DNA from 2 places in the Micromonospora aurantiaca ATCC 27029 genome. Region 1 is predicted to be linked to the other one. Evidence: riboswitches for the same ligand, from Rfam matches in the RefSeq annotation. Region 1 holds a riboswitch; the other holds the start of a gene.
What was found. A riboswitch is a leader RNA that binds a small molecule or an ion and turns the genes downstream of it on or off. The one in region 1 is predicted to bind cobalamin.

Region 1 (14,317 bases):
AGGCCGAACATCAGCTGGACGCTCAGGCCGGGCAGCAGCCGGCGCAGGCCGGCCAGCACCTCCGGCGGCATGGCCGCGCCGGTGTTGGTGAGCAGGCGCAGCGGCGGGCGCGGCGCGCCGGCCCGGCCGAGCAGCCGCAGCAGGTTGATCGCGAGCGACGGTACGCAGGGCAGCACCGTGGCGCCGGACTCGACGAGGGTCGCCAGCAGGCGGCCACCGGTGTCCCCGGGATCACCGAGGCGCAGCCGGGCGCCGGCCACGGTGCTGAGGAAGATCTGGTAGAGGCCGTAGTCGAACGACGGCGGCAGCAGGACGTGCACCACGTCGTCGGGCCGGTAGCGCAGCTCCGACTGGATCGCCCGGACCGCGAACGTGACCTGGGCGTGCGTGGACACCACGGCCTTCGGCATGCCGGTGCTGCCGGAGGTGTAGATCAGGCAGACCGGGTCGACAGCGAGCGGGGCCGGACCGGCGGGCGCGCCGCCGATGGCCACGCCGGACGCGGCGCGGCGCGCCTCGGCCGCGCCGCGCACCGGGACGCCGCGGGCGCGGGACAGGCCGGTCAGGACCGGGTCGTCGGTGAGGACCAGGCCCGGCTCGGCGTCGTCGAGCACGTGGGCGAGGGCGACCTCGGGGGCCGGCGTCCGGAGGACGACGAAGACCGCGCCGGCCCGGGCGACCGCGTACAGCAGCGCCGGCAGGGCCGCGTCGGCGGGCAGCGCCACCAGCACCCGGTCGCCGCGCCGGACGCCCTGCCCGCGCAGCCAGCCGGCCAGGCGCAGGCTGTCGGCCCGCACCTGACGGTACGTGAACTCGACGGTCCCGTCCCCGACGGCGGGCGCGTCGGGGCGCGCGCCGGCGGTGCGGTCCAGCAGGTCGTGCAGCAGTTCGGTACTCATCGGGCACCTCCGGTGGCGGCGCCGAACATGGCGCACAGGGAGCCGACGTCGCGCAGGTCGGCCGCTGACAGCGCGGTGGCCGGCACCTCGACGCCGAGCCGGCGTTCGACCCGGTCGATGACGTCGACCAGCCGGAACGAGTCGAAGCCGGGCAGTTCCCGGAGCACGTCGGTGGTGCGCAGGGCCGAGCCGTCCAGGTCCAGGGTGTCGCCGAGCGCGCCGAGCACCGCCGCGCGTACCCCGTCGTCACCGGCCCTCTCCGGCGCGGGCGGCGCGGCGGCGTCGCCGGTCGTGCCGGGCGGCCCGGCGATCGACTCCAGCGCGGCCAGGTGGTCGGCGATCAGCTCGCCGAGCGCGTCCGCCAGTTCCGGCGCGGCCGGCCGGCCCGCCTGGGCCCGCCGCAGCGCCACGTAGCTGCGCGTGGCGAGTTGCTGCCAGCGCGCGGCCTGCCCGGCCAGCGCGGCGGCGGCCTCCGGCGCGACCGCGGCGAGCCAGCGTTCGTGCAGGTCGCGGGCGCGGGCCAGCAGCCAGACGTCGAGGACGAAGCGGTGCAGCCCGGCCACGGTGTCCAGGGCGGCGCCGGTGCGGGTCAGGTAGTTGTCGATCTCCGGGCGGGCCCGGCCGGCCCGGGCGGCGTTGCCGGCGAGCATGGCGGGCACGTCGATCTCCGGGGCCGGGTGCGCCGTCACTGCCAGGGTGTGCGCGCCGCCGGCCAGCGCCGTGTCGAACGCGGCGGCGGGCAGCCGCCACACGCCGGGACGCGCGGGGCCCCAGGCGGTGTCGTTGTGGTACGCGTCGACCACTGTGACCTCGTCCGGCGCGGCGGCCGTGACGAGGAAGCTGTGCCGCATGTGTTCGTGTTCGTGGTAGGGGCACCAGGGCAGGTTGTACGCGTCGGCGGTGACGTAGAGCGGCTGGCCGGGCGCGCACAGCCGCCGCACCTGCGGGCCGTCGAGCTGCATCCACCGGCCCTCGACCCGCAGGCCCAGCAGGTCGACCGCCTCGGCGGCCCGGTCGTCCGAGGTCGCCTCGACTGTGACCAGGCCGTCCTGGTCCCGGGTGCGGAACCCGTACCGGGCGCCGAGGGCGAGGTGGCTGCCGGACCCGTTCGCATGGTCGGCCAGCAGGGCGAAGCTCGTCTGGAGACAGTCCAGCGCGGTCGCGTGCAGGCCGGTCAGGATCGGCGTCCACACCGGATCCGTGGTCGGCCGGTCCGGCGCGTTCGGGACGTGGTGGGACATGGGGGACTCCTCGATGCGGGTACGTGGGGCGGGGCCGCCGGCGCGGAGGGTGCCGCGCCGGCGGCCGGTACGAAGGTCAGCTGCCGGCGCGGCCGTCCAGACCGTTGGCCCAGGAGGCGAGCGCCTGCGCCTGCTCGGCCAGCGCGTGCTCGTCGGTGCCGATCGGGTCCTTGAAGAAGAACCCCAGCTCCTCGATCGGGCCGACGTGGCCGGCCCGGTGCGCCGCGGCGGTCAGCCGGGCCAGGTCGAGCACGAGCGGGGCGGCCAGCGTGGAGTCCACCCCGCTCCAGGTCAGCTGCATGGACATCCGGACGCCCAGGAACCCCTCGAACGAGACGTGGTCCCAGGCGGTCTTGTGGTCGCCCAGGTCCGGCACGTTGTCGATGTGCAGCGGGGCCGTGACGTCCTCACCCAGCAGCGCGGGCAGCACGCCCGACTTCGAGCTGAGCTTGCTGCGGGCGTTGCGCGGATCCTCCAGCGTCGCGCCGTCGCCGCCGCCGAGCAGGTTCACCCCGGCCCAGGAGAGCACGTGCAGGGCGCGGGAGGTGAACATCGGCGCCAGGGCGGTACGCAGCAGCGTCTCCCCGGTCTTGCCGTCGGAGCCGGCGAACGGCACGCGCTCCCGCTGCGCCATCATCTCCAGCGCGGGCAGCCGGGCGCCGGTGGACGGGGTGAAGTCGACGAAGCCGCAACCGGCCTGGAACGCCGCGTACGCGACCACCGAGCTGGCCGGCAGCGCCTTGTCGTCCGGGTCGGCCATGGCGCGGGTCAGCGCGTCCAGGTCGTCGTACTCGGGCCGGTGGTCGGCCGGCGGCTCGGTCGAGGACACGTTGATGACGACGACCCGGGACAGCCCGTAACGGCTGCGGAACTCCTCGATGTCGCCGGCCAGCCGGTCGACCACCTCGGCCAGCGGTGCGGTCTCGGTACGCGCGTCGTACCCGGTGCGCAGGTTCTGCTCAACCTCGGGCAGGCTGCCGCGCACGGCCGCCAGCACCGGCGCCGGGATGACCCCGGAGTCGACGAGCGACTCGGCCTTCTTCTCCAGCGGCGTGTCGACGATGTCGTGCCCGCCGACCACCAGGTCGTTCCAGCTCGCCAGCGGCGCGTCGCGCAGCATGCCGGTGTCGGTGACGCAGCCGGTCGAGTCGGCCATGCCGGCGCGCAGCGCCAGCAGACCGGTGATCGCGGTGGTGGCGACCGAACCGCGGGCGCCGTTGAGCCACACGCCGACGGGCGCGTCCGTGTCGGGGGACGGGGTCGGGGCGTGCGAGGTCTCGCGTTGGGTGACGGTCACGGGAAGACTCCTTCTCTGGGTGCGCCGGGACGGCGCGGTTCAGCGGGTGAGCACCTTGGTGACGGCGGCGGCGATGTCCTCCATGTCCTGTTCGGCGCCGAGGAAGGTGCTGTGGTGTGTCTGGACGGTGTGGGCGGCGAGCCACTCGGTGTTCGGGTACGTGCGCTCCCGGTGGATCGCCGCGAAGCGTTCGGCCAGCGGCGCGAGCAGCGGCTTCGTCCACGGCTGGAGCAGCCGGCTGCGGTGCAGCGGCTCGTCGGTGCAGTAGAACCGCCGGCTCAGCTCGGCGGTGAGCGCGGCGGCCACGGCGGCGTTGTCCATGCCGGCCGGGAACTGGTCGAAGACGATCGTGCCCTCGTAGATCGAGATGCGCGTCTGCCCCGCCGCGGGTCGCAGCAGCCGTACGCCGTCCAGGCCGTCCAGCAGCTCGCCGAGCAGCCGGTAGTTGTGGTTGCGTACCTCGTGCTGCTCGTCGAGGGTGGTCAGTTGCGCGCAGGCCACTGCGGCGGAGAACTCGTCCAGGCAGAAGTTGGCCCCCTGCACACCGGCGCTCTCCTCCAGGTCCAGTTCCCCCGGGGGCGTCCGGTCGCCGCGGTAGCGGCGCGAGTCGGCCCGCAGCTCCTGGAGCACCGGCGCGAGCGTGTCGTCGTCGGTGACCACGGCCCCGCCCTCACCGCAGGTGAGTACCTTGCCGTGCTGGAAGCTGAAGCAGCCGAGCCGGCCGAGCGAGCCGGCTTGACGGCCCTGCCAGGTGGCGCCGTGGGCCTGCGCGCAGTCCTCCACGACGGAGATGCCGCGCGGCCTCGTGACCGCGTCGAGCGCCGGCACGTCGGCCATGTTGGAGGCCCAGTGCACGGCGACCACGGCACGCGGGTCCACCGACAGGTCGAGGTCGTCCGGCCCGACGCAGCCGGTGTCACGGTCGACGTCGACGAGCACCGGGACCAGGCCGGCGCGCAGCGCGGCGGTCGCGGAGGCGGTCCAGGTCAGCGCCGGTACGAGCACCGTCTCGCCGTAGCCGAGGCCGAGTGACTCCAGGGCCACCACCAGGGCGCTCGACCCGTGGTCGACGGGTACGCAGTGGCGGGTGCCGACGTAGCGGGCGAAGTCGGCCGCGAAGCGGCGCTCGAACAGGACGGCGTCGCCGACCGACGGGCTGCTGATCGCCCACCGGCCGCCGGTCAGCACCGCGGAGAGGTTGCCGGCGGCGTCCGGCGCGGGGATCGGCCAGCGTGGCCATGGACGGTCGGGCGGGCGGACCGGCCGGCCACCGTCCACGGCGAGCCGCCGGTCGAGAGGGATGGAGGTCGTCATGCCTTCGACCTTGATGCTCATCGATACATCAGCGGTACACACGCGATAGCCGGGACGGCCGGAGCCGTGTATCGGTGTTGTATCCCGGTGGTCGAACCTCGGGGTATGAGCCGATCCGCATCGCCCGTGGGCGAACCGACCGAACCTCGCGCCGTCGCGCGTGGCGTCTCCGTCGTCATCCCGGTCAAGGACCGGGTGGCGGAGATGCGCCGCCAGCTCCGCAGCCTGCGCGACGCCGCCCCGAACTGCCCGGAGCCGGTGGAGGTGGTGGTCGTCGACGACTCGGCGCCGGCCGCGGCCGCCGCGCACCGCGCCGCCTGCGCCGAGTACGGCGCCCGCTACGTGCGCGGCCCCCGGCACGTCGGGGCCAAACGGAACCTGGGCGTCCGGCACGCCCGCTACGACCTGCTGCTGTTCACCGACTCCGACTGCCGGGTGCCGGCCGATCTGATCACCCGGTACGCGGCCCGGCTGCGCGCCTCCGGCGAGGAGGTCGCCGGCGTCACCGGCCCGGTGGTCGTCGAGCCCGGCGACAGCGCGTTCTTCCGCGTGATGCGCCGCTCGCACCTGCTGCTCGGCGACCTGACCCGGCCGCTGCACTACGAGCGCGTGTCCTGGGGCGCCGGGGCGAACATGGCCCTGAAGCGCTCCGTCTTCGAGGCGGTCGGCGGATTCCCGGAGGACTCCCCGATGCCGCTGGGCGGGGAGGACCTGCACCTCGGGCTGCTGCTCACCGACGCCGGCTACGCGCTGCTCACCGACCCGGGCGGGGTGATCACCCACGACACCGGCGTCGCCGACACGTTCCGCGCGGTCGCCTACCGGTTCACCACGTACGGGCGCTCCGAGCAGTGGCTCTGCCTCGCCCACCCGCACCGGCGCCGGTTCGTGCTCAACACCGCCAGCACGCTCGCGGTGACCGCCCTGGCCGGGCTGCTCACCGCCCGGCGCAGCGGAGGGCGCAGTCTGCTCGCGGTACCGGCCGTCGCGGCCGCCGTGATCGCCGCGAAGACACCCGGCCGGCTCGGCGGTGACCGGGGACCGCGCGCGGTGGCCGAGTCGATGGCCTGCGCGGCGATCGAGACGCTGTTCGACGGGGCCGCGTTCGTCACCTCGCTCCGGCTCGGCCGCCCCGACCTGCTCTTCACCGGCTTCCGCGCGCCGGACGAGGCGGACTACCAGCCGGACGAGGCGGATTACCAGCCGGACGGGACGGACTGCCAGCCGGACGGGACGGACTACCGGCCGGACGGGGCGGACCGCCGGCCGGACGAGGTGGACCGGCGACCGGTCCCGCCGGTGGCCGCGCCGCCGGTGGCGGCCTGACGGGGGGAGTCGCAGTGCCGACGACGTTTCCGCTGGCCCCCGGCCAGCAGATGATGTGGGAGTTCATGACCGCGCTCGACCCGGCCCGTCCCGGTGCCGCCCGGCTCGTGGTGGTGGAGTTCCGCCGGCTGCGGGGCACCCTGCGGGTCGACGTGCTGCGGCAGGCGATGCAGGACGTGGTGGACCGGCACGACGCGCTGCGGATGCGGTTCGACCGCATCGGAGTGGAGCCCGAGGTGCGGATCCTGCCGCACGTGGAGTCGCCGCTGGAGTACGTCGACCTGTCCGGCCTGCCGCCGGCTGAGCAGCAGGCCCGCGTCGAGCGGATCGCGTACGCGCACCGCAACGACGAGTTCGACCCCGGCCGGGCGCCGCTGTGGCGGGCCGCCCTGGTCCGGCTCTCCGAGACCGAGCACGTGCTCGCGCTCTGCTTCTTCCACATGGTCTCCGACGGCTGGTCGTGCCGCGTCGTGGTGGAGGACCTGTGCCACGCGTACGCGGCCCGGCTCGGCGCGGCCGATCCGCAGCCGCCGCTGGGCGTGGACCACACCGCACTCGCCGCGCTCCAGGAGGCGGAGCAGGCCGGGAACGGCGTCGACGCCGCCGCCCGGGCCGCGTACTGGCGGGACCGGCTGCGGCCGGTGGAGCCGTACCAGTTGTTCCCGGCGTCGCCACCGGCGCCGGACGTCGCGCTCAGCGCGGAGGTGGCCACCCGCTTCGCGTTCCCGCCCGAGGTCACCGCGCGGCTGCGCCCGGCCGCCCGGCGGGCCCGCACCAGCCCGTACGTGCTGCTGCTCGCCGCCTACCTGGTGCTGCTGTCGCGGCGGGCCGGCCGGCCCCGGGTGGTGCTGGGCACCACCACGCTGGGCCGGGAGAGCCCGCTGTCGCGGCAACTCGTCGGCCAGTTCACCAACAACGTCTACCTGCCCGTCGCGGTCGCGGCGGACGCGCCGATGAGCGCGGTGGTAGACGCCGCGCACGCCTCGCTGGCCGAGGCCGTCGCGCACGCCACCGCGTTCCACCGGCTGGCCCGGGCGGTCCGCCCCGACTTCGCGGCGATCCGCCCCTGGCCGGACAACCACCTGTTCGACGCCTGGTTCCAGTCCGCCGCGTCGGCGTCGCCGGTGCTGCACTGCCCGGGGCTGCGGGTGGAGCCGGTCGACATCACCGCCCGGCCCGCGCCCGGCACACCGCCGCCGGTGGTCGCCGCCGACGTGCCGCCCGAATGCCTGCCCGTCTGGGTCAAGCGGGGCTCACCGATCGTCGTGGTGGACGACGACCGGGCCGGCGGCGTGGTGATCCGCAACCGGGGTGTCTTCGGCGACGACCTCGTCCGCGGGCTCATCGACGACTACGTCGCGGTGGTCTCGGCGCTCGTCACCGACCCCGGGACCACCCCGGCGGAGGTACACCTTCCTGACGGTGCGTGCTTCCTCGACCACGCGATCGGGTAGGAGTTCCGACGGACCGATCGGAGAGAGGTACGACGACCATGACGGACACCTCGACGAACCAGCACACGACGGAGCAGCCCGCGCCGCCGGTGCCACGCTCGGCCGTACGGGCCCGCTGGTCGGTGGCGCTGCTCTTCGTCATCATGGGCCTGGCCATCGGCGGGTGGTCGGCCCGCGTGCCGGAGGTGCGGGACGCGGTAGGCGTCGGCAACACCGGCTGGGGCCTGGCCAACATCGCCACGAACGCCGGGGAGCTGGTCTCCCTGGTCGTGGTGGCGGTGCTGATCAGCCGGATCAACACCCGCCGGCTGGCGCTGGCCGGGGCGGCGCTGATCCTGGTCAACGCGCCGCTGCTGGCCGCGTCCACCACAGTGGTGGCGCTTGTCGGCGGGCTGGCGGTCTGGGGCTTCGCGGCGAACCTGCTGGCCACGCCGATGAACGCCCAGTCGGTCGAGGTGCAGAAGCGCTACGGGCGGCCCATCCTGTCCACCTTCCACGCCGGCTTCAGCATCGGCATGCTGGCCGGTGGCCTGTGCGGCACCGGCGCCGCGGCGATCGGGATGTCCCCGTCGGCGCAGATGGCTGTCACCAGCGTCCTGCTGGGAGCGCTGCTGGTCGGTACGCACCGCTGGCTGCCTGACACGCCCCGGCAGGAGACGAAGGACGGCGAGGACCGGCGGCGGCTGCGCGACCGGTTCACCCCGCAGTTGCTGCTGCTCGCGGTGATCGCGTTCCTCGCCTCGTTCATCGAGATGGCCGGCGCACAGTGGAGCGCGCTGTACGCGACCGAGGTCGCGGGCGCTGCCGCGGTGCTCGCCGCGGCCACGTACACCTGCCTGTCGCTGGCCGCCACCGTCGCCCGGCTGTTCGGCGACCGGCTGGCCGGCCGGTTCGGACGGATCCGCTTCGTCCGGCTGTCCGCGCTCGTCGCCACCGCCGGCGTGGCGCTGCCGGTGGCGTACCCCCATCCGGCCGCGGTGATGGCCGGCTTCGGACTGCTCGGCTTCGGCCTGGCGTGCGTGACCCCGACGGTGCTCGGCTTCGCCGGCGAGCAGCCCGGCCTCACCTCGGGTGAGGGCGTCTCGGTGGTGGCGATGGGCCAGTGGCCGGGCGCGTTGCTCGCGGCGCCGGTGATCGGCCTGCTCGCCGGCGCCCTGGACCTGCGCAGCGCGTTCGTGGTGGTGGCCGTGATGGCGGTCGCCGTGGTGGCGCTGATCGGGCGGGTCCGGGCGACGGCGCTGCCCGGCGAGAGCCCGGTCCCGCCCCGGCCGTGACGGCCGGGGCGGGGGCGGCGCTCAGAAGTCGTCGTCGAATGTGACCGAGCCGGTCACCCCGACCTGGTACGCCGACACCCGGCGCTCGAAGAAGTTGGACAGCTCCTGCACGTCCTGCAACTCCATGAACGCGAACGGGTTGCCGCTGCCGTACATGGGGGCGATGCCGAGCACTGCGAGGCGCCGGTCGGCCACATGCTGGAGGTATTCGCGCATGTCGGCCAGTGACATCCCGGGCACGCCCTGCCCCAGCAGGTCCTCGGCGAAGCTCACCTCGCACTCCACCGCCTCGGCCAGCATCTCCTTCACCTGCCGCTCCATCTCGTCGTCGAACAGGTCCGGCTCCTCGGCGCGTACGGTCTCCACCACGTCGAAGGCGAACGCCATGTGCATCGACTCGTCCCGGAACACCCAGTTGGTGCCGGAGGCCAGCCCGTTGAGCAGTCCCCGGGAGCGCAGGAAGTAGACGTAGGCGAACGCGCCGTAGAAGAACAGGCCCTCGATGCACGCGGCGAAGCAGATCAGGTTGAGCAGGAACGCCCGCCGGTCCGCGCGGGTCCGCAGCTCGCGCAGCTCGAAGATCGAGTCGATCCACCGGAAGCAGAACTCGGCCTTGCGGGCGATCGACGGGATGTTCTCCACCGCGTCGAACGCGGCGAACCGTTCCTTCTCGTCCGGCACGTACGTGTCGAGCAGGTTCAGGTAGAACTGGACGTGCACCGCCTCCTCGAACAGCTGCCGGGACAGGTAGAGCCGGCCCTCCGGGGAGTTGACGTGCTGGTAGAGGTTGAGCACCAGGTTGTTGGCGACGATGGTGTCGCCGGTGGCGAAGAACGCCACCAGCCGCGACACCAGGTGCCGCTCGGCCGGGGACAGCTTCGCCAGGTCGGCGAGGTCCGAGTGCAGGTCCACCTCCTCGACCGTCCAGGTGTTCTTGATCGCGTCCTTGAACCGGTCGAAGAAGCGCGGGTAGCGCATCGGCCGCAGGGTCAGGTCCATGCCGGGGTCGAGCAGCATGTGCCGGGTCGGTGCGGTGGTGGTCACTGGCATGCCTCGCAGCTCTCGGGGTTCTCCAGGGAACAGGCCAGCGCCTCGTCGTCGCTCACGGCGGAGACCACGCCGGAGACCGGGGCGAGCACCGGCGCGACGGTGGCCTGCTGGATGCGGGTGGCGGGACGGGAACGCAGGTAGTAGGTGGTCTTCAGCCCGGCCTTCCAGGCGTACAGGTACATCGAGGACAGCTTGCCGATGGTCGGCGCGCTCAGGAACAGGTTCAGCGACTGGGACTGGTCGATGAAGGGCGCCCGCGCGGCGGCCAGGTCGATCAGCGCCCGCTGCGGCAGCTCCCAGGCGGTGCGGAACAGCTCCCGCACCGGCGCGGGCAGCTCGGTGATGTCCTGCACCGAGCCCTCGGCCCGCTTGATCCGGTCGCGGACCTGCGGTGTCCACAGGCCGCGCGCCTTCAGCTCCCGCACCAGGTACGTGTTGACCTGGAGGAACTCCCCGGACATGGTCTCGCGCTTGAACAGGTTGGACACCTGCGGCTCCACGCACTCGTAGCAGCCGGCGATGGAGGCGATGGTGGCGGTCGGCGCGATCGCCACCAGCAGTGAGTTGCGCAGCCCGTGGACGGCGATCCGCTCGCGCAGCGCCGCCCACCGTCCGGCCTGCGCCGGCTCCGCGCCCCACAGGTCCGGGTGCAGGTCACCCTTCGCGGCCCGGGTCTGCGGGTACGCCGGATGCGGCCCGAACCGCTCGGCCAGCCCGGCGGAGGTCTCCAGCGCGGTCAGCAGGATCTCCTCCTGCACGCGGGTGGACAGCTCCTTGGCCTGCGCCGAGTCGAACGGCAGGCGCAGCGTGAAGAACGCGTCCTGCAACCCCATCAGCCCGAGCCCGACCGGCCGCCAGCGCGGGTTCGACGCCGCCGCCTGCTCGGCCGGGTAGTAGTTGATGTCGATCACCCGGTCGAGGAACACCACGGCGGTGCGGACCGTGGCGCGCAGCCGCTCCCAGTCCACGCCGTCGGCGGTGACGTGGGCGCCGAGGTTCACCGAGCCGAGGTTGCACACCGCCGTCTCGGCGTCGTCGTTGACCTCCAGGATCTCGGTGCACAGGTTGGACAGGTGGATCACGTTGCCCGGCTCGCCGGTCTGGTTGGACAGCCGGTTCGCGGCGTCCTTGAACGTCATCCAGCCGTTGCCGGTCTGCGCGAGCGTGCGCATCATCCGCCCGTACAGGTCCCGCGCCCGGACCGTGCGGACCGCGTTCTTCTCCGCCGCCCGGTACGCGGCGTCGAACGCCTCGCCGTACAGGTCGGGCAGTTCCGGGGCGTCCGACGGGTCGACCAGCGACCACTCGCCGTCGGCCTCGACCCGGCGCATGAACTCGTCCGGGATCCAGTTGGCCAGGTTGAGGTTGTGCGTACGCCGCGACTCCTCGCCGGTGTTGTCCCGCAGCTCCAGGAACTCCTCCACGTCCGGGTGCCACGGCTCCAGGTAGACGCAGGCCGCGCCCTTGCGCCGGCCGCCCTGGTTGACCGCGGCCACCCCGGCGTCGAGCGTCTTGAGGAACGGCACGATGCCGTTGGAGCGCCCGTTGGTGCCCCGGATCAGCGCGCCCCGGCCGCGTACCCGCGACCAGGAGATGCCGATGCCGCCGGAGAACTTCGACAGCTTCGCCACCTGGTGGTACCGCTCGTAGATCGAGTCCAGCTCGTCGCGCGGCGAGTCGACCAGGAAGCACGACGACATCTGGGTGTGCCGGGTGCCGGAGTTGAACAGCGTGGGGGAGCTGGGCAGGTACGCCAGGCTGGACATCAGCCGGTAGAAGCCGACCGCCTCGCCCGGGGTGCGGGACAGCCCGCAGGCCACCCGCAGCAGCCAGTACTGCGGCGTCTCCACCACCAGCCGCGACTGCGGGTGCCGCAGCAGGTAGCGGTCGGCCACCGTGCGCAGTCCGAAGTACTCGAACCGCAGGTCGCCGTCCGGGTCCACGGCGTCGTCGAGCTTGCGGGCGTGCCGGGCCACGAACCCGGCCGTCTCGTCGCCGATCAGTCCCAGCCCGTGCGCGTAGGCGATCGACTGGCTGAAGCTCGCCACGCCCTGTCCGCGGACCTCCTTGTCCACGTACGCGGCGAGCAACCGCGCCGCCAGCTTCGAGTACTGCGGCTCCTCGCCGATCAGCTCCGCCGCGGTCTGGATCGACAACCGGTCCAGCTCGGCGGTGGTCGCCCCGTCGTAGAGCCCGCTTATCGTCTTCGTGGCCACCCGCAGCGGGTCCACCTCGTCCAGGTCGGCGACCCAGCGCTCGACCGCCCGGACGATCTTGCCGACGTCCACCGGCTCGGTGTCGCCGTCCCGCTTGCGTACCCGCATCGCCGGCCGGCGGGTCTCGGACCCGCCGGTTCCGGACGGGGGACTCTCCTGCACGACAGTCATGACCTCTCCTCGCTGTCACCGTCTGGAGACGGCGGGAGACGCCAACGGGCGCGGCGCACGGCCGGCCCGGCTGCTGGCGTCGGTCGTCCCGCGCGACCTCCGGCCGCCGTACGCGGAGGCGTACGGCGCGCTGGCAGGTCTTCGGACTCGCGGGCCCGACCGGGGTCGCCGGTCGCCTACCGGCCGTCGCTTCCCAGGCCGGTGGCCCAGTGCTGTTGACGGCTGTCGTTCCCACTCACCGCTGCGGGGCAGTCCCGGATTCCCACCGGGTTCCCTCTTGCCTCGGCCCGCCCCGAAGGGCTCGGCCGAACCAGCTGCGGCACCACCATATATGGCGGTGAGGGCTTGCGTGCAACACCAGATGTCGTGTCGGCGTGTCGGAATGATCTCACTGTCCACAGTGCCTACCCCCGATTCCGGCGCGAGCCGGCGGGCGCGATACTCGGCGGTATGGGGAATACCGGACGCCGCTGGGCGTGGGTGGCGGTCCTGCTCGTCGGCGTCGGGCTTCACCTGCTGGTGCTGGAGACACTCGCCGGCACCGGGACCGTCACGTTCGTCCCGGCGCTGATCGTGCTCGGCGCGTGCGTCGCGCCCGCCACGTTCCTGGCCTTCGCCCAGGGACGGCCGGCCCGCCGCCCGGTCCCCGGCTCCGTCGTCGGCGTCGCCGCGCTCCTCGGCGGCGTGGTCGGCGTGGTCGCCGCCGGCTGGCTGGAGTACGGCGCCCTGCACCGCCTCGGCGTCCTGCCGATGGCGCTCGTCGGCCTGGCCGAGGAGACCGCCAAACTGATCGTGCCGGCCGGCATCCTGCTGCTGTGGCGGCGGCACCCGTCCCCGGCGCAGGGCCTGGTGATCGGCGTGGCCTCCGGCGCCGGGTTCGCCGCGCTGGAGACCATGGGCTACGCGTTCGCCGCGTTCGTCGGGTCGGAGGGCAACCTCGGCGCGGTCGAGCGGACGCTGCTGGTACGCGGTCTCACCGCGCCCGCCGCGCACCTGGCCTGGACCGGGCTGACCGCCGCCGCGCTGTTCACGTTCGCCGCCGCGCCCGGCGGCCGGAAGCTGGCGGCGTTCCTGCTCACCTTCGCCGCCGCCGTCACGCTGCACACCTGCTGGGACACGTTCGGCACCCAGCCCGCGTACGTGTTCATCGGCGCCGTGTCGCTGGGCTGGGTGCTGCTGCGCCTGCACCTGGACCGCGAGCGGCCGCCCGCGTCCGGGACGCCGGCGGAGCCGAACCGGGACCGGCCTCATGATCATCGCCAGTTCGCCGAGGTGGCGGGGTCGGAGCACTTCTGATGCCGCCACCTCGGCGTGATGGAGTCGATCAACCGGCCCGGGCATTGCCGACCGCCGACCAGCCGACGCCCGCACCGCGCCCCGGTGCGTCTCAGCCGGCGGCCAGCCGGACGCCGAGCGCGACGAAGGCGACAGCGCAGAGCCGGTCGACGCGCCGTGACCAGCGGCTGTCGCCCCACCGCCTGGCGAACCGCCCGGCGCCCACCCCGAGCGCCAGGTCCACGGCGAGCTGCACCGCGACGAACAGCACGCCGAGCAGCACCAGCTGCGCCGCCACCGGGCCCGCCTCGGGCCGGACGAACTGCGGCAGGAACGCCACACTGAACAGGATCATCTTCGGGTTGAGCAGGTTCGTCAGCAGCCCGCGCCGGAACGCCCGCCCGGCACCCCCGTCCGGCCGGTCCGCCGGTGCGCCGGGCCGGCCCGTGCCGCGCAGCGCCCGCAGGCCCAGCACGATGAGGTACGCCGCACCGGCCCACCGGATCGCGGTGAACAGCACCGGGGACGCGGCGATCAGCGTGGCGAGCCCGGCCACCACGGCGGCGACGTGCACCGCCTCCCCGGCGGCGACCCCGAGCGCGGCCACCGCGCCCGCCCGTGGGCCGTACCGGGTGGCGTTCGCGAGCACGAACATCATGTCCGGCCCCGGGGTGAGCATGAGCACCACGATGGCGGCCAGGTAACCCGCGAGCGTGGCCGCCGACAGTCCGAGCACCGCTCAGCCCTCCCCGGCGCCGTCGAGCAGCGCCCGGCGCAGCGCCAGCCGGTGTTCGCGCCGG
Region 2 (14,317 bases), 1.5 Mb from region 1:
GTGCGCCGAGGCGCGCGACCGCGTACTCCAGACTGCCCAGCGCGGCCGGGCCGACCTGCAGGCCGGCGGTGCGGACCGCGTAGACGTCGACGCCGCCGAACACGGTCACGGCCTCGGGCTGCGGGTCGGCGCACGACAGGACCGCGGCCACCGGTGTCGCGCCGGCCGACGGGACGGGAAGGCCGCCGGCCCGGAACCGGTGGTGCCCGGCGCGTAGCCGGGCGAGGGCGAAGCTCGGGCTGGTCTGCCACACCTGCGACGGGGATCCGGTCGCGTCCATCGCTCCTCCTCGTGCCGAGCCACTGTCGTGCGTCTCACGATACACGAATTAGGAATCGTGTAATACAGTGCGCGTGTCTGAGGAGGTGACGATGTCCGTCGCACTGGTTCTGGGAGTCCTGGCCGGGCCCGCATCGGCGGCGCTGTGCGCGCTGGCGGTACCCGATCCCCGTCGAGCCGCCCGGGTGGTGGGGGCGCTGCTCGCTCTCACCGCCGCCGCGGCCGCCGTGCTGCTGGCCCGGGTCGCGTACGACCCGGTGGTCCCGGCGCTCCTGCTCCGGCTCGACCCACCCGGGCCGGCGTTCTCCGTGGGGATCCGGCTCGACCGGTTCACTGCGCTGTTCGCGCTCCTCGTCTGCGGGCTCGCCGCCGTCGTCGCCGGCTACGCGCGCCGCTATCTCGACGGCGAGCCGGGCGCCCGCGCCCTGCAGGCCCGGATCGCGGCGGCCACCACGGCGACCCTGGTGATGACCACCGCGCCCAGCCTCGTGCAACTGGCCGTCGGCTGGATCGCGGCCGGGCACCTGCTCATCGGGCTCATCGGCTACTACCGGGAGCAGCCCCGGGTACGGGCGGCGGTGCGCCGTACCCGGGCGGTGTTCCTCGTCGGCGACGTGGCCCTGGTCGCCGGCCTGGCGCTGCTGGTCGCGCCGACGGGCGACGCCGACCTGGACGCGGTCCGGGCGGCCGCCGGCGACCGGCCCGGCTGGCTCCTGGCCGCCGTCGGCGGGCTGCTGCTGGTGGCCGGCGCGGTGCGATCGGCCCAGGTGCCGGCGCACCGCTGGCTGCCGTACACCCTGGACGCCCCGACCCCGGTCTCCGCCTTCCTGCACGCAGGCATGGTCAACATCGCCGGCTTCCTGATGATCACACTGGCGCCGGTGGTGGTCGCCACACCCGGCGTGATGCCGGCGATGGTGCTGACCGGCCTCGTGACCGCGGTGTCCGGGACGGTGTTCGCCGCGGTGCGCACCGACGTCAAGGGCACCCTCGCCCGGTCCACTGTCGCGCAGATGGGCTTCATGCTCGCCCAGTGCGGGCTCGGCGCGTTCGGCCTGGCCGCCGTGCACCTGGTCGGGCACGCGGTCTACAAGGCGTACGCGTTCCTGTCCGCCGGCGGCGCGCTCCAGGCCCAGGCGCGGACCGCGGCCGCGCCCCGCCCGGTCGGCCCGCCCCGGACCCGGACCGTGGCGCTGGCCGGCGCGGCGGTGCTCGCCGCCGTGGCGCTCACCGAGCTGTCGCTCGGCGCCAGCCCGAGCGGCCTGCTCAGCGCCGTCCTGGCCGGTGCGGCCGCGCTGACCGCGGTGCGGTCGGCGCTCGCGGACCGCGAGGTGCCGGCGCGGACCGCTGTCGCGATCACCCTCGCGGCGGGCGCGCTGGCCGGCGGCTACCTGGTCGCCGGTCGGGCCGTCGCCCGGTGGCTGGGGCTGCCGACCTCGGTGACGGACGCCGGGGTGGGCGTCGCGGCGGTCACGCTGGCCCTGGTGGCCGTCGCCGGCGCGTTCCTGGTGCGCCGGCACGGCGCCGCGCTGTGGTGGTGGGCCTGGCGTGACGGCGCCGGCGCGTGGTGGCGCCGGTCCGCCGGCGTGGCGGCGGGGGAGCCGGCCGCCTGGGCCGTGACCGCCGTACGCCGCCGCGACGCGTCCGACCGGTCGGACGCCGCCCGGGTCGTCGCCGCGCTGGCCGCTGCCGGTGACCACGTCGCCGCGGTCTGGCCGCTGGACACGTTCGTGGCGGTCAACCCGCTCGCCGGCCGGGAGCGGGTGCCGTTCGCGCGGGCCACTGCCGAGCTGCGGGCGCTCGGCGGCGCGCGGACCCACCTGCCGGCCGACGAGTACCGGCGGCGGCTGCGCGACGGCGAGATCGAGCCGGCCGACCTGACCGCGGTGCTCCCCCCGGCGGCCTCGGCGCCGGTCACGCTCGGCGGACGGTCGATCATGGCCGCGGACCTCCAGGTCGCTGCACTGGCCCACCCGGTGCACGACGGACCGCCCCCGCCACCCGACCTGCTCGCCGTGGCGCGGCGCCGGCTCGCGGTGACCCGGCCCGCCGTCGAGGCCGACCCGGACCCGCTCACCCTGGCCGAGTTGCTCGACCGGGTCCTGGGTACCCGGATCGGCGCCGACGTCGACGAGCTGGTGGCCGGCTGGTGCGCGGCGCACTGCGGCCGTCCGGCCGCCCGCTGGCCGGTTCCCGGCCCGGCCGACGAGAGCTGCTGGGCGCGCTGGCGGCGGGTGGCCGGCGTCGACCGCGCGGGCGTCAGCGGCCTGCGGGCACTCGTCGCCGCGCTGCCCGCCGAGCCCGAGCGGGCAGTCGCCCTGCTCCTGCGCGCCCTCGGCGTGGCGCCGGCGGCCTGGCCGGCGTATCTCACCCGGTCCCTGCTCCGGTTGCCGGGCTGGGCCGGCTACGCCCGCTGGTCTCAGACGCGTCCCGGTGAGCGACCGGACCTGACCCCGCTGGACCTGCTCGCGGTCCGGCTCAGCTACGAGCTGGCGCTGGCCGGCACCGCCACCCACCGCCACCTCGGCGTCCCGCCGACGCTCCAAGCGGTGACCGCCGCGACGACCCCCACCGCCGCGACGCCGACCGCCGTGTCGACGCCCACCGCCGGGACGGCGGGGACCGTACCGGCCGCCGGTGCGCCGGGGACGGACGAGCCGGCGGCTCTCGCCCGGCTGGTCGCGGCGCTCGGCGTCGACGCGCCGGCCCTGGCGCTGCTGCCCGAGGAGACGGTGGCGGTGGTGCGCGACGTGGTGGCCGAGCTGTCCCCGGCGCGGCAGGCCGAGGTGTGGCTCGCCGCCGCGGAGCACGCATACCGGCGTCGGCTGCGGAACCGGCTGGACCACGGGGCGCGGCCGCGCCCACGCCGCGCCGCCCGCGTCACCCCGCTCGCCCAGGCGGTGTTCTGCATCGACGTGCGCAGCGAGGGCCTGCGCCGGCACCTGGAGGCGGCCGGGCCGGTGGACACCTACGGCTTCGCCGGCTTCTTCGGCCTACCCGTGCGCACCGTGGCGGCCGATGCCGCCCGGGGCCGGGACCGCTGCCCGGTGCTCATGCGACCGGTGGCCACCGTCGGGGAGACCGCCGACGCCACGCGGGTACGCCGCCGGCGGGCCCGGCAGGCGTGGCGCCGGGCGTTCGCCTCGGCCAAGGCCGACCCGGTCGGCGCGTTCGCCTTCGTGGAGGTCGCCGGCGTGCTCGCCACCGCCGCCCTGGCGGTGCGCGCCGTGGCGCCGGGCCGGTTCGCGCCACCCGCCGACGACACCGCGCCGACGGTGGCCGACCTCGCCGCCGCCCTGACCCTCGACGAGCAGGTCTACTACGCGGAGGCGACGCTGCGCACCGTCGGGCTGACGACCGGCTTCGCCCCGCTGGTGCTGCTCTGCGGGCACGGGGCCACCAGCACCAACAACCCCTACGCGGCCGCGCTCGACTGCGGCGCCTGCGGCGGCAACCGGGGCGGGGTCAGCGCCCGGCTGGTCGCCGCGCTGCTCAACCGGCCCGAGATCCGCGAGGCGCTGGTCGCCCGGGGGATCCACCTGCCCGCCGACACCCACGTCCTGGCCGGCGAGCACGACACCGTCACCGACGAGGTGCGCCTGTTCGATGTCGACACCGTCCCCGTCCGGCTGCGCCCGCACGTCGACGACCTGACGCGCCGGCTCGCCGAGGCGGGAGCGGGTCTGCGCGCGGAACGGGCCACCCGGCTGCCCGGCCGGCCGGGCTCCCGCCACCTGCCCGGCCGCGCCTCGGACTGGGCCCAGGTGCGGCCGGAGTGGGCGCTGGCCGGCAACGCCGCGTTCATCGCCGCGCCGCGCGAGCTGAGCGCCGGGCGCGATCTCGGCTGCCGCACGTTCCTGCACTCCTACGACTGGACCGCGGATCCGGACGCGGTCGCGCTGGAGACGATCATGACGGGCCCGCTCGTCGTGGCGTCCTGGATCAACCTCCAGTACTACTTCTCCACGGTGGATCCGCACCGCCTCGGTGCCGGCACCAAGACCGTGCACACCGTCCTCGGCGACGCGCTCGGCGTCCTCTCCGGATCCGGTGGCGACCTGCGTGCCGGGCTGCCGCTGCAGTCCGTCGACGACGGGACACGGCCGGCGCACGACCCGCTGCGGCTGCTCGCCGTGGTCCACGCCCCGCACCACCTCGTCGACACCGTGCTCGGCCGCAACCCGGCCCTGCGCCAGCTGATCGACGGCGGCTGGATGTCCCTGACCGTCATCGACCCCCGTACCGGCGAATGGAGTGACCCGGGCGGATCCCGGCGCACCACGCCGCTCCCGGCCCTCGGCCCAGAGAAGGAGTACAGCGTATGAACGAGCTCGGACTGACGCGCATGGTCAAGGTGGAGGTCGTGACCCGCGCCGACGACGTCGACGCCGTCCGGACGCTGCTGCACGCCTCCGGCGTGAGCGGTTGGACCAGCCTCAGCGGGGTCTCCGGCTTCGGCCACCACGGCACCCACGAGGGCCGGCTGCTCTTCAACGACCGGGCCGGACTCGTCATGGTGATCGCCGTGCTGCCGCTCGAGCGGGCCGAGCCGGTCGCCGTCGGCCTGCGCGACATCCTGGCCCACCGGCCCGGCGTCATGTTCGTCAGTGAGGCATGGGTGAGCCGGCCCGAGTACTTCGGCGCCGATCGACCGGCGGGCCCGGTGACCTGAAGGGGGCGAGTCGCGTCCGGGCGGGGTGGCGACCGCCGCCCCGCCCCGCCCCGCCGTGGCGGCCGGACCCGGCCGAGGAGGCCCTCGGGCACGTCCGGTCGTCCGCCGCTGTACGCACCCGGCCGACGCCCGCATCCCAGCTGATGCGCTCGTTCACGCGCGCGGCGGGTCCAGGAAGCGTTGTGCCAGTTCGGCGAGGGTGTCGGCGGTGTTGTCGACGGGCGCCGTCGGCAGCACGATGTGGCTGACGACCAGTCGCGCGAGGGATTCGGCGCCGACGGCGACTTCATCGGGAGGCACCCGGGGCAGGTGCGTGTCCGCCCACTCCCTCAGCACCGTGACGGCGGCGGCCAGGGCCAGGTCGGCGCGGGTGGTCAGGTAGGGGAGCAGGGCGTCGGTGCCCCGGGCACTGTTGAGGACGGCTTTGACCAGCGGGTCGGTGCCGGCCTGCGTCAACACGAACGTGACTGCGGCATGGACGGCGGCTCGCACGTCGCCGCCGTGGGCGGACAACGCCTCCCGCACACCGTCCATGAACCGGTCGATCTCGCGGTGTGCGATGGCTTCGCCCAGTCCGGCCTTGTTGGTGAACTCGTTGTAGAGCGTCTGCCTGCTCACGCCCACGCGGGCCGCCACGTCGGCCATTCGTACCGCGTCCCAGCCGCGGTCGATCGCCAGGTCGCGGCCGGCCGTGATGACCGTGTCACGCAGGTGCCGGCGCGCGGTGTGGCGATAAGGCGGAGGGGCGGCCATGGTGCGTCGAGTCTATCGAGTAGACACACATGCCTTGCGTGTCTACTCAATTGACGCAGAGCCGGATATTGTCAAGCGTGGTTATCCGTGTGACAGTCGACGCAGCGCTCGACACTCCGGAGGCGGTACATGCAGACCTCGATCGATGCTCCAGCCGCCGGCTGGCGTGACGGCAAGAAGCACCTGTGGCCACTGGCTCTCCTCGTGCCGGTGCTGCCGTTTCTGGCGTACGCGTTGTGGCAGGCCGGCGCCGGACCCGCTGCCTGGTGGCTCACCCCGGCGGTGGTCTTCGGACTCATCCCGATCATCGACGTGCTGCTCGGTGACGACGGAGAGAACCCGCCCGACGACATCGCCCGGCGGTTGCAGGAGGTCCGCTACTACCGCTGGATCACGTTCCTGTTCCTGCCGGTGCAGTACGCCGCCCTGCTGCTCGGAGCGTGGGTCTGGACGCGTGGCGGCCTCGGTGCCGCCGGCGCCGCCGGCCTGGTCGCCACCATCGGGATCGTCAACGGACTGGCCATCAACACCGCACACGAGCTCGGCCACAAGCGCGAAACGGTCGAGCGGTGGTTGTCGAAGATCGCCCTCGCGCCCACCGGGTACGGCCACTTCTACGTCGAGCACAACCGCGGGCACCATGTCCGTGTCGCCACACCGGAGGACCCGGCCAGCGCCAGGCTGGGGGAGAGCTTCTACTCGTTCTGGCCGCGTACGGTCTGGGGCAGCCTCATCTCGGCGTGGCGGCTGGAGATCGGCCGCTTCCGGCTGCGGCACAAGAGCCCGTGGACGCTGCGTAACAACCTGCTCAACGCCGGGCTCATGACCGTCGTGCTCTTCGCCCTGCTGATCGCTGTGTTCGGCTGGCGGCTCGTGCCCTTCCTGTTCCTGCAGGCGATCGTCGGCTTCTCGCTGCTGGAAGCGGTCAACTACCTCGAGCACTACGGATTGTGCCGCCGGCGCACCGCCACCGGCCGCTTCGAGAAGGTCGACCCACGGCACAGCTGGAACAGCGACCGCGTCGTCACCAACGTGTTCCTCTTTCAACTGCAACGCCACAGTGACCACCACGCCAACCCGCTGCGCCGCTACCAGACGCTGCGCAGCTTCGACGTCTCGCCGCGACTGCCCGGAGGCTACGCCTCGATGGTGTTGCTCGCTCTCGTTCCGCCGCTGTGGTACCGGGTGATGAACCCACGGGTTCTGGCGCACTACGGCGGCGACCTGAACCTCGCCAATCGCAACCCCCGCGCCGAGGCCCGACTGCGTCGCCGCTACGGCCGGCCCGCAGCGGACACCACAGCGGTCCACGCCGCCTGACCCGACCCGGTGTAGGTCTGACGGCACCTCTCCGTGTCAGGGCGTAGGATTTCGGTTCCTGCACGGAACGGGGCCGTGCCCGGCCGGTCGCGCCGCTTCGGCCTCGCCGGGCGCCGTGGCGTCCGGGACGAAGGGTGGACACCCCGGATGCACCAGCGGATCCTGCTGCGAGCCCGCAAGGGCCCGTTCGACGTCGTCACCGCCGAGGAGACCTACGAGCGGGACTGGATCGGCAAGAACAGCGGCAACCTGGTCTTCAGCCACGCCGCGCACAAGCTGCTGTCCACCTCGACGGCGGAGATCACCCCGTCGCGGTTCCGGACGGACCCGCGCGATGCCGACGAGATCAACGAGAAGTACGACGTCTTCGTGATCCCGCTGGCGAACGCGTTCCGCCACGACTACGTGAACCGGTTGACGTCGATGACCCGGCTGATCGAGCGGCTCAAGATCCCGGTGGTGGTGCTCGGGGTCGGGGCGCAGACCGACGTGGACGGCGACCGGGAGTACCTGCGCCCGATCGACGAGCCGGTGAAGGCGTTCTGCCGGGCGGTGCTGGACCGATCGCACAGCATCGGCGTACGCGGCGAGATCAGCGAGAACTACCTGCGTACGCTGGGGTTCTCCGCCGTCGAGCAGATCGGCTGTCCGTCGATGTTCCTGCACGGCGACAGCCTCCGGGTCGAGAAGGCGAAGGCCACCCTGGACACCGAGGATCGGCTCGCGTTCGTCATCTCGCCGTACGTCCGCGCGTTGGCCCCGATCGTCCAGCACCACCACCAGCGCTACCCGAATCTGCGCTACGTGGCGCAGGGCCTGTACACCCTCGGCACCCTGCTCTACGGCGACGCACCGAAGTTGCGCGGCAAGACCGACGACATGCCGATCCACACCTCACACCCGCTCTTCGTCGAGGACAAGGTGCGGATGTTCATGGACCCGTGGCCCTGGATGGAGTATCTCTCCGGATTCGACTTCGCCTTCGGCACCCGGATCCACGGCACCATCACGGCGCTGATCTCCGGCACTCCCGGGTATCTCCTCGCACACGACTCGCGCACCCTGGAACTGGCCCGCTACTTCGACATCCCGCACCGGTTGATGCGCGACGTGCTGGCCGACGTCGACGCCGCCCGACTCTACGAGGAAGCCGACTACACGGCCCTGAACGAGGGCCACAAGGAGCGCTTCGCGCGGATCACCGCGTTCCTCGCCAAGCACGACCTCGGCCTGTCGTTCGCCGACGGGGACAGCGCCACCCGCTTCGACGAGCAGGTCCGCCGAACCGTCTACCCGCCGGCGGTCCGGCCGGCCTCCGCCTACACGGCCGAGGAACTGCTGACGCGCATCCAATGGCTGCGGGACGAGAACCGGACGCTGCAGCAGAAGCTCACGGCACGCCGCGCGCAGCCACTGCGCGACCAGGTCAAGCAAGCGGTGGGCCGCCGGGTCCGCCGGATGCTGTCGCGCTGACCGTCGTACGCCTGCTCGGCAGCGGAATGGCCGGCGCCGCGACGGCGGCGTTCGGCGTGGCGGTGCGATCAGCCCGCCGCGAATCGCGAGAACCCTTCTTATTTCCATCGACCGGAATTACGCTCTGGGCCAGCCCCGAGGTGCATCACATCGGAGGTTCCTATGAGGACGATGACCATCCGTCGCACGACTGCACTCCGCCTGGTGTCCGGCGCACGCCGCCTGTGGATCGAGTGGTGCTGGTAACTGCCGGCCCGGCGGGCGCTCCCGGGCGCCCGCCCCTGCGGCGGTGGGCCCTGCGGTGACGGACGGGGCGGAGCGCTACGACTGCCACCGCGACCACGGGCCGTACGCCGGGGTCTCGGCCTTCCTCGGCCGGGTCGCCGCCGACCCTGACCCGGCCCGGCCGGGGAGCCGGCGCTCATCGTGCGCCGGCCCCGGTCCGGGGAGGGGAGCGGGTTCAGCAGCCCTGGCGGCGGCTGTAGATCTGGTGGCGCTCACCGGCCCATCCGATGTAGCCGACCGCCTCGACGCAGTAGTTCGCCGTACCGGTGACGGCGACCGGGCCGGCGTAATAGCTGAAGTCACCGGAATTGGTGTCCGCGCCGCCCGACCGGGTGCAGTGCGCGCCCTCGCCCGACCGCTCCGCGCAGCGGTAGATCTGCACGAAGGTCGGCGCCGACCTCCCGTACGCCGCGCCGCGGTGGTAGAAGCAGGCGCTGTTGGTGCCCCCGTTGCTGCTGTTGTAGTAGATCACCAGTTCACCGAGCCCGGACGACTGCACCTGGCTGTAGGTGATGGTCCCCGAGCAGGAGCCGGCCGCCTGGGCGGCGGGGGCGCCGACAGTCAGGCCCGCCGCGACGGTCACCAGCGCCGTCAGCGCCGAAAGCATGCGTTTCATGTACCTACCTACCCAATCCACAGTCGACTGTTCCGTAGTGGATCTTAATCAACCGGTGACCTTCGCCGTGGCCCTGATCCATAGGCAACCACCTATTGACAAACAATATTAACAATTGGACCCTGCTGAGAGAGCGCTCTCCCGTCCCCCTGTCTCCCGCGAGGTGTCCCCATGCGTCTCCGAAGAAGGCTGCTCGCCGCCGCGTCCGCCCTGCTCGCCGGGCTCACCGGCGCCGTCGTCGCTACGCCCGCCCAGGCGGTCGGACCGGCGTTGCTGCCGGTCACCGTCACCAACACCACCGGCCGCAGCGACCCGGTCCACCTCTACGTCATCGGCGTCCAGCTGTCCTCCGGCCGGCTCGGCTACGTCACCTCCGGCGGCGGATTCGTACCGTGGACCGGCGGGCAGCTCCCGCCGTCGCCCGCGCCGGACGTCTCGATACCGGGCCCCGGCAACGGCGGCAGCACCACGATCCAGTTCCCCCGCGGCTTCTCCGGCCGGGCCTACTTCTCCCTCGGGCAGAAGCTCAAGTTCTTCCTCACCCCGGACGGACTGGTGCAGCCCGCGCCCTGGGCGGCCGGTGACGCGAACCGAGACATCCTCTTCGACTGGAGCGAGTTCACCTACAACGACTCCGGGCTGTGGCTCAACAGCTCCCAGGTCGACATGTTCGCGATCCCGCACGCGGTCACCGTGACCGGCGCCAACGGCGTCACCAAGCGCACCGGCGACGTGGTGGCCAACGGACGCAACGCGGTCATCGACGGGATCCGGGCGCAGCCGGGCTGGGCCGGCACCGTCCACACCCGCTCCGACGGGACCGTCCTGCGCGTCCTGGCTCCGGGCAAGGCGGCCGGGGCCGGCCTGCTCAGCACCACCTACCTGGACTCGTACATCGCGTCCGCGTGGAACGCGTACACCACGAAGACCCTGACCGTGGCGCCCTTCGCCGACCAGCCGGCCATCCGGTACTACGGCCGCACCTCGGGCAACACCATGACCTTCACCAACGGCAGCGGCCAGGTGGTCGCCTCCTTCAACCGGCCCTCCTCGGCCAGCGTCTGGGGCTGCGACGGCGACCTGCCCGCGCCGAACGACCAGGTGGTCGGCCCGATCTCGCGTACGCTCTGCGCCGCCCTCAACCGAGGCACGCTCGGCACCGTCGACACCCAGCCGAGCACGAACGCCGCCGACTTCTACCGCAGCAACCCCACCAACCAGTACGCACGCCTGATCCACGCCAACATGACCGACGGCCGGGCGTACGCGTTCGCCTTCGACGACGTCGGTGGATTCGAGTCGCTGGTGCACGACGGCGATCCCCGTTCGGCCGGACTGATCCTCAGCCCGTTCACCGGCGGTGGCGGCGGCACCCCGACCACCGGGGTGCCAGTGGTCAGCAACTGGAACAACAAGTGCATCGACGTGCCGAGCTCCAACTTCGTCGACCGCGCGCCGTTGCAGATGTGGAACTGCAACAACACCAACGCGCAGAAGTGGACGTTCAGCGGCACGGCGCTCAAGAGCCAGAACAACAAGTGCATGGACATCGACGCCGGGTCCACCGCGAACGGGGCGGCGGTGCAGCTCTACACCTGCAACGGCACCGGCGCCCAGCAGTTCACCCTGAACGCGGCCGGAGACCTGGTCAACCTCCAGGCCGGCAAGTGCGTCGACATCAAGGACTGGAACGGCAACGACGGCGCGAGGCTCCAGCTCTGGGACTGCGGGGGCACGGCCAACCAGAAGTGGCGCAAGGGCTGACCAGCCATGCGAACGGTGGCGGGGGCCGACCGCGAGTCGCTCCCGTCACCGGCAGGCGACGGACGAGACGGCCGGTGACACGACGCCGCGCACCGAGGCGTCCATCGACGTTCATCCAACAGATCGATGTGCGTAAGCTCCGCCCGGTCAGATCTGGGGAACCTACCGAGGAGGTTCCATGGATCGTCGAGCAATGCTGCGGGCCACTGTCGTCGGTGCGGGCGCTGTCGCGCTGCCGTTCACCGCGTGGTCGGCGGCGTACGGAGCCCCGGCGCAGAACGCGGCGGGCCCCTATGGTGGGCTCCAGCCCGCCGACGCCAACGGCATCCAGTTGCCGGCCGGCTTCACCAGCTCGATCGTCGCACGATCCCGTCGGACGGTGCCGGGGACGTCGTACACCTGGCACGACGCTCCGGACGGTGGCGCCGTGTTCCCGAACGGCACCGGCTGGATCTACGTGTCGAACTCCGAGGTGTCAGCCGGTGCGGGCGGCGGTGCCTCACGCCTCGTCTTCAACTCCAGCGGCGCCGTGGTCGGGGCGTCGCGGATCCTCTCCGGCACCAACAACAACTGCGCCGGCGGGAAGACGCCGTGGAACACCTGGCTCTCCTGCGAGGAGGTGTCCCTGGGCCGGGTCTTCGAGACGTACCCCCTCGGCGGGACCGCCGTGGCGCGTCCCGCGCTGGGCCGGTTCAAGCACGAGGCGGCCGCGGCCGACCCGGTCCGCCGGGTCGTCTACCTGACCGAGGACGAGACCGACGGCAAGTTCTACCGGTTCGTGCCGACCACCTGGGGCGACCTCTCCGCCGGAACCCTCCAGGTCTTCCGCGCCGGTACGGCGACCTCCGGCACGTTCACCTGGGCCACGGTGCCCGACCCGGACGGCTCGCCCACCCCGACCCGGCAGCAGGTGTCCGGCGCGAAGACGTTCAACGGCGGCGAGGGCTGTCACTACGCGGATGACACCGTCTGGTTCACCACGAAGGGCGACAACCGCGTGTGGCAGGTCAACCTGGCCGCCGGCACGTACGAGCTCGCCTACGACGACAACCTGGTCAGTCCGGGCACCCCTCCGCTGACCGGGGTCGACAACATCACCGGGTCCACTGCCGGTGACCTGTACGTCGCGGAGGACGGCGGGAACATGGAGATCTGCATGATCACGCCCGACGACAAGATCTCGGTCTTCCTGCGGATCACCGGACAGAGCGGTTCGGAGATCACCGGGCCGGCGTTCACCCCGGCGGGGGACCGGCTGTACTTCTCGTCGCAACGCGGCACGACCGGCTCGTCCTCCGGCGGCATCACCTACTGCGTCACCGGGCCGTTCCGCCGATGACCGGCTCCCGGCCCCGCTGACAGTGACCACGAGGTCGAGGACGCCCGGTCTTCACCGGGCGTCCCGCCGGCCGTCACGGCACGTGTCCGGATCCTGGCGCATTGACATCGGCGCTCCGGCCACAGCAGACTGTCGCGACAACTGAACCACCGCGTGTACGTGCGGGGGAAGACCGGTCGAAATCCGGCGCTGGCCCGCAACGGTAGGCCGCCCAGAGAAATCTGCGGCGGCGAGCCCGAATACCCGTCGTACGCGTGCATCCGCTCCCCACCCGTCGTGGCCCACGGGTCGGAGTCCCGGTCGACGCGGCGTTGCCGCGGTCGTCCGGGCTTGCGACCGCCGGGCCGGAAAGGCGCTTCCGATGGTCGTCCGCCGAAGCCGGCACCGCCTGCTCGCGCTCCTCTGCGGCGTACTCGCCGCTCTCACCCTCACCACACCCGCCGTCGCCGCCCCCGAGCGCGCCGCCCTCACCCGCCCGGAGGCCGCCGGCGGCTGGCTCGCCCGGCAACTCGTCGACGGCGAACGCTTCGAGGCGGTCTTCGACGGTGTCGCGTACCCCGACCAGGGGCTGACCCTCGACGCCGTGTTCGCCTTCGCCGCCACCGGCGTCGCCGACGACCACGGCGCCGACGCGCTGGCCTGGGTCACCCGGCCGGACATCCGCGACGGCTACCTCGGCGACGGCGTCTCCGAGGCGTACGCGGGTGCGACCGCCAAGCTCGCCCTCGCCGTGCAGGTGCGCGGCGGCGACCCGGCCGACGTCGGCGGGGTGGACCTGATCGCCCGGCTGCGCTCGCTCCAGACGCCGGCCGGCAGGTTCAGCGACCGGTCCGCGTACGGCGACTACAGCAACGCGTTCAGCCAATCCTTCGCGCTGCTGGCGCTGGACCGTACGGCGGGCGGAGCGCCACCGGCGGCGGCCGCCTGGCTGGCCGGCACCCGGTGCCCGGACGGCGGCTACCCGCTGCTGCCCGCGCAACCGGTCTGCACGTCCGACGTGGACGCCACCGCGCTCGCGGCACAGGCGCTGCGCGCCGCGGACCGTCCGGCCGACGCCGCCGCCGGGCTGCGCTGGCTGGTGTCCGTTCAGCGTGCCGACGGCGGCTTCGCCAACGCGGGCGGCACGCCGAACGCCAACAGCACCGGCCTCGCCGCGCAGGCCCTGCGCGACGGCCACCGGCTGCCGGCCTGGGCGCGGGCCCGGGCATTCCTCGCCGGACTCCAGGTCGGCTGCGCCGGGGCGCCGGCCGACAGGGGCGCTGTCGACTTCGACGGCGGCGGCTTCGACCCGGCCACCGCACCCCGGGCGACCGCCCAGGCCGTCCTCGGTCTCACCGGGATCGGGTACGCCCGTCTGTCCGCCGTCGGCGCCGACCCCGGCGCACCGGCACTCGCCTGCCCGTGAACCGCTTCGCCGCTCGCCCGATCACAGGAGGATCCGTGTTCCGTCATCGTTCCACAGTCCGCACCTGGCTGGCCGGTCTCCTGGCCGCCGTCGTGGCCGGCGTCGCGCTGACCGCAGTCGAACCCGCGCCCCGGGCGGCGCACGCCGCCGCCTGCGCGGGCACCTCGGGAGTCACGGTGGTCGTCGACTTCGCCACGCTCGGCGGCGGCGTCCAGGTCGCCTGTGCGCCGGGCGATCCGGCCACCGGCCTGGCCGCGCTTCAGGCCGCCGGCTTCACAGTCACCGGCACCGCCCGCTGGGGCCTGGCCTTCGTCTGCCGGATCAACGGCAAGCCCACCGCCGCGACCGAGCCGTGCGTCAACACCCCGCCGGCCACGGCGTACTGGTCGTACTGGCATGCGTCCAGCGGCG

Region 2: it holds a riboswitch for cobalamin, as region 1 does, so the genes downstream of both, MICAU_RS19560 (peptidase) here and MICAU_RS13095 (ribonucleoside-diphosphate reductase subunit alpha) in region 1, are expected to answer to the same signal.

The regions. Positions count from the first base shown of each region.
Region 1 covers NC_014391.1:2,981,835-2,996,151, forward strand. The annotation lists gene MICAU_RS13055 (class I adenylate-forming enzyme family protein) at 1-899, opposite strand, end outside; gene MICAU_RS13060 (acyl carrier protein) at 896-2,140, opposite strand; gene MICAU_RS13065 (inositol-3-phosphate synthase) at 2,217-3,437, opposite strand; gene MICAU_RS13070 (DegT/DnrJ/EryC1/StrS family aminotransferase) at 3,477-4,751, opposite strand; gene MICAU_RS13075 (glycosyltransferase) at 4,857-6,077, shown strand; gene MICAU_RS13080 (condensation domain-containing protein) at 6,092-7,531, shown strand; gene MICAU_RS13085 (MFS transporter) at 7,570-8,805, shown strand; gene MICAU_RS13090 (ribonucleotide-diphosphate reductase subunit beta) at 8,827-9,855, opposite strand; gene MICAU_RS13095 (ribonucleoside-diphosphate reductase subunit alpha) at 9,846-12,242, opposite strand; cobalamin riboswitch at 12,359-12,572, opposite strand; gene MICAU_RS13100 (PrsW family glutamic-type intramembrane protease) at 12,693-13,538, shown strand; gene MICAU_RS13105 (LysE family translocator) at 13,630-14,253, opposite strand; gene MICAU_RS13110 (acyl-CoA thioesterase) at 14,257-14,317, opposite strand, start outside.
Region 2 covers NC_014391.1:4,462,641-4,476,957, reverse strand. The annotation lists gene MICAU_RS19605 (carbonic anhydrase) at 1-280, opposite strand, end outside; gene MICAU_RS19600 (putative inorganic carbon transporter subunit DabA) at 372-4,604, shown strand; gene MICAU_RS19595 (DUF190 domain-containing protein) at 4,601-4,951, shown strand; gene MICAU_RS19590 (TetR/AcrR family transcriptional regulator) at 5,105-5,704, opposite strand; gene MICAU_RS19585 (alkane 1-monooxygenase) at 5,834-7,024, shown strand; gene MICAU_RS19580 (polysaccharide pyruvyl transferase family protein) at 7,172-8,497, shown strand; gene MICAU_RS19575 (hypothetical protein) at 8,958-9,398, opposite strand; gene MICAU_RS19570 (beta-1,3-glucanase family protein) at 9,570-11,162, shown strand; gene MICAU_RS19565 (alkaline phosphatase PhoX) at 11,341-12,501, shown strand; cobalamin riboswitch at 12,643-12,766, shown strand; gene MICAU_RS19560 (peptidase) at 12,863-13,906, shown strand; gene MICAU_RS19555 (SCO2322-related protein) at 13,942-14,317, shown strand, end outside.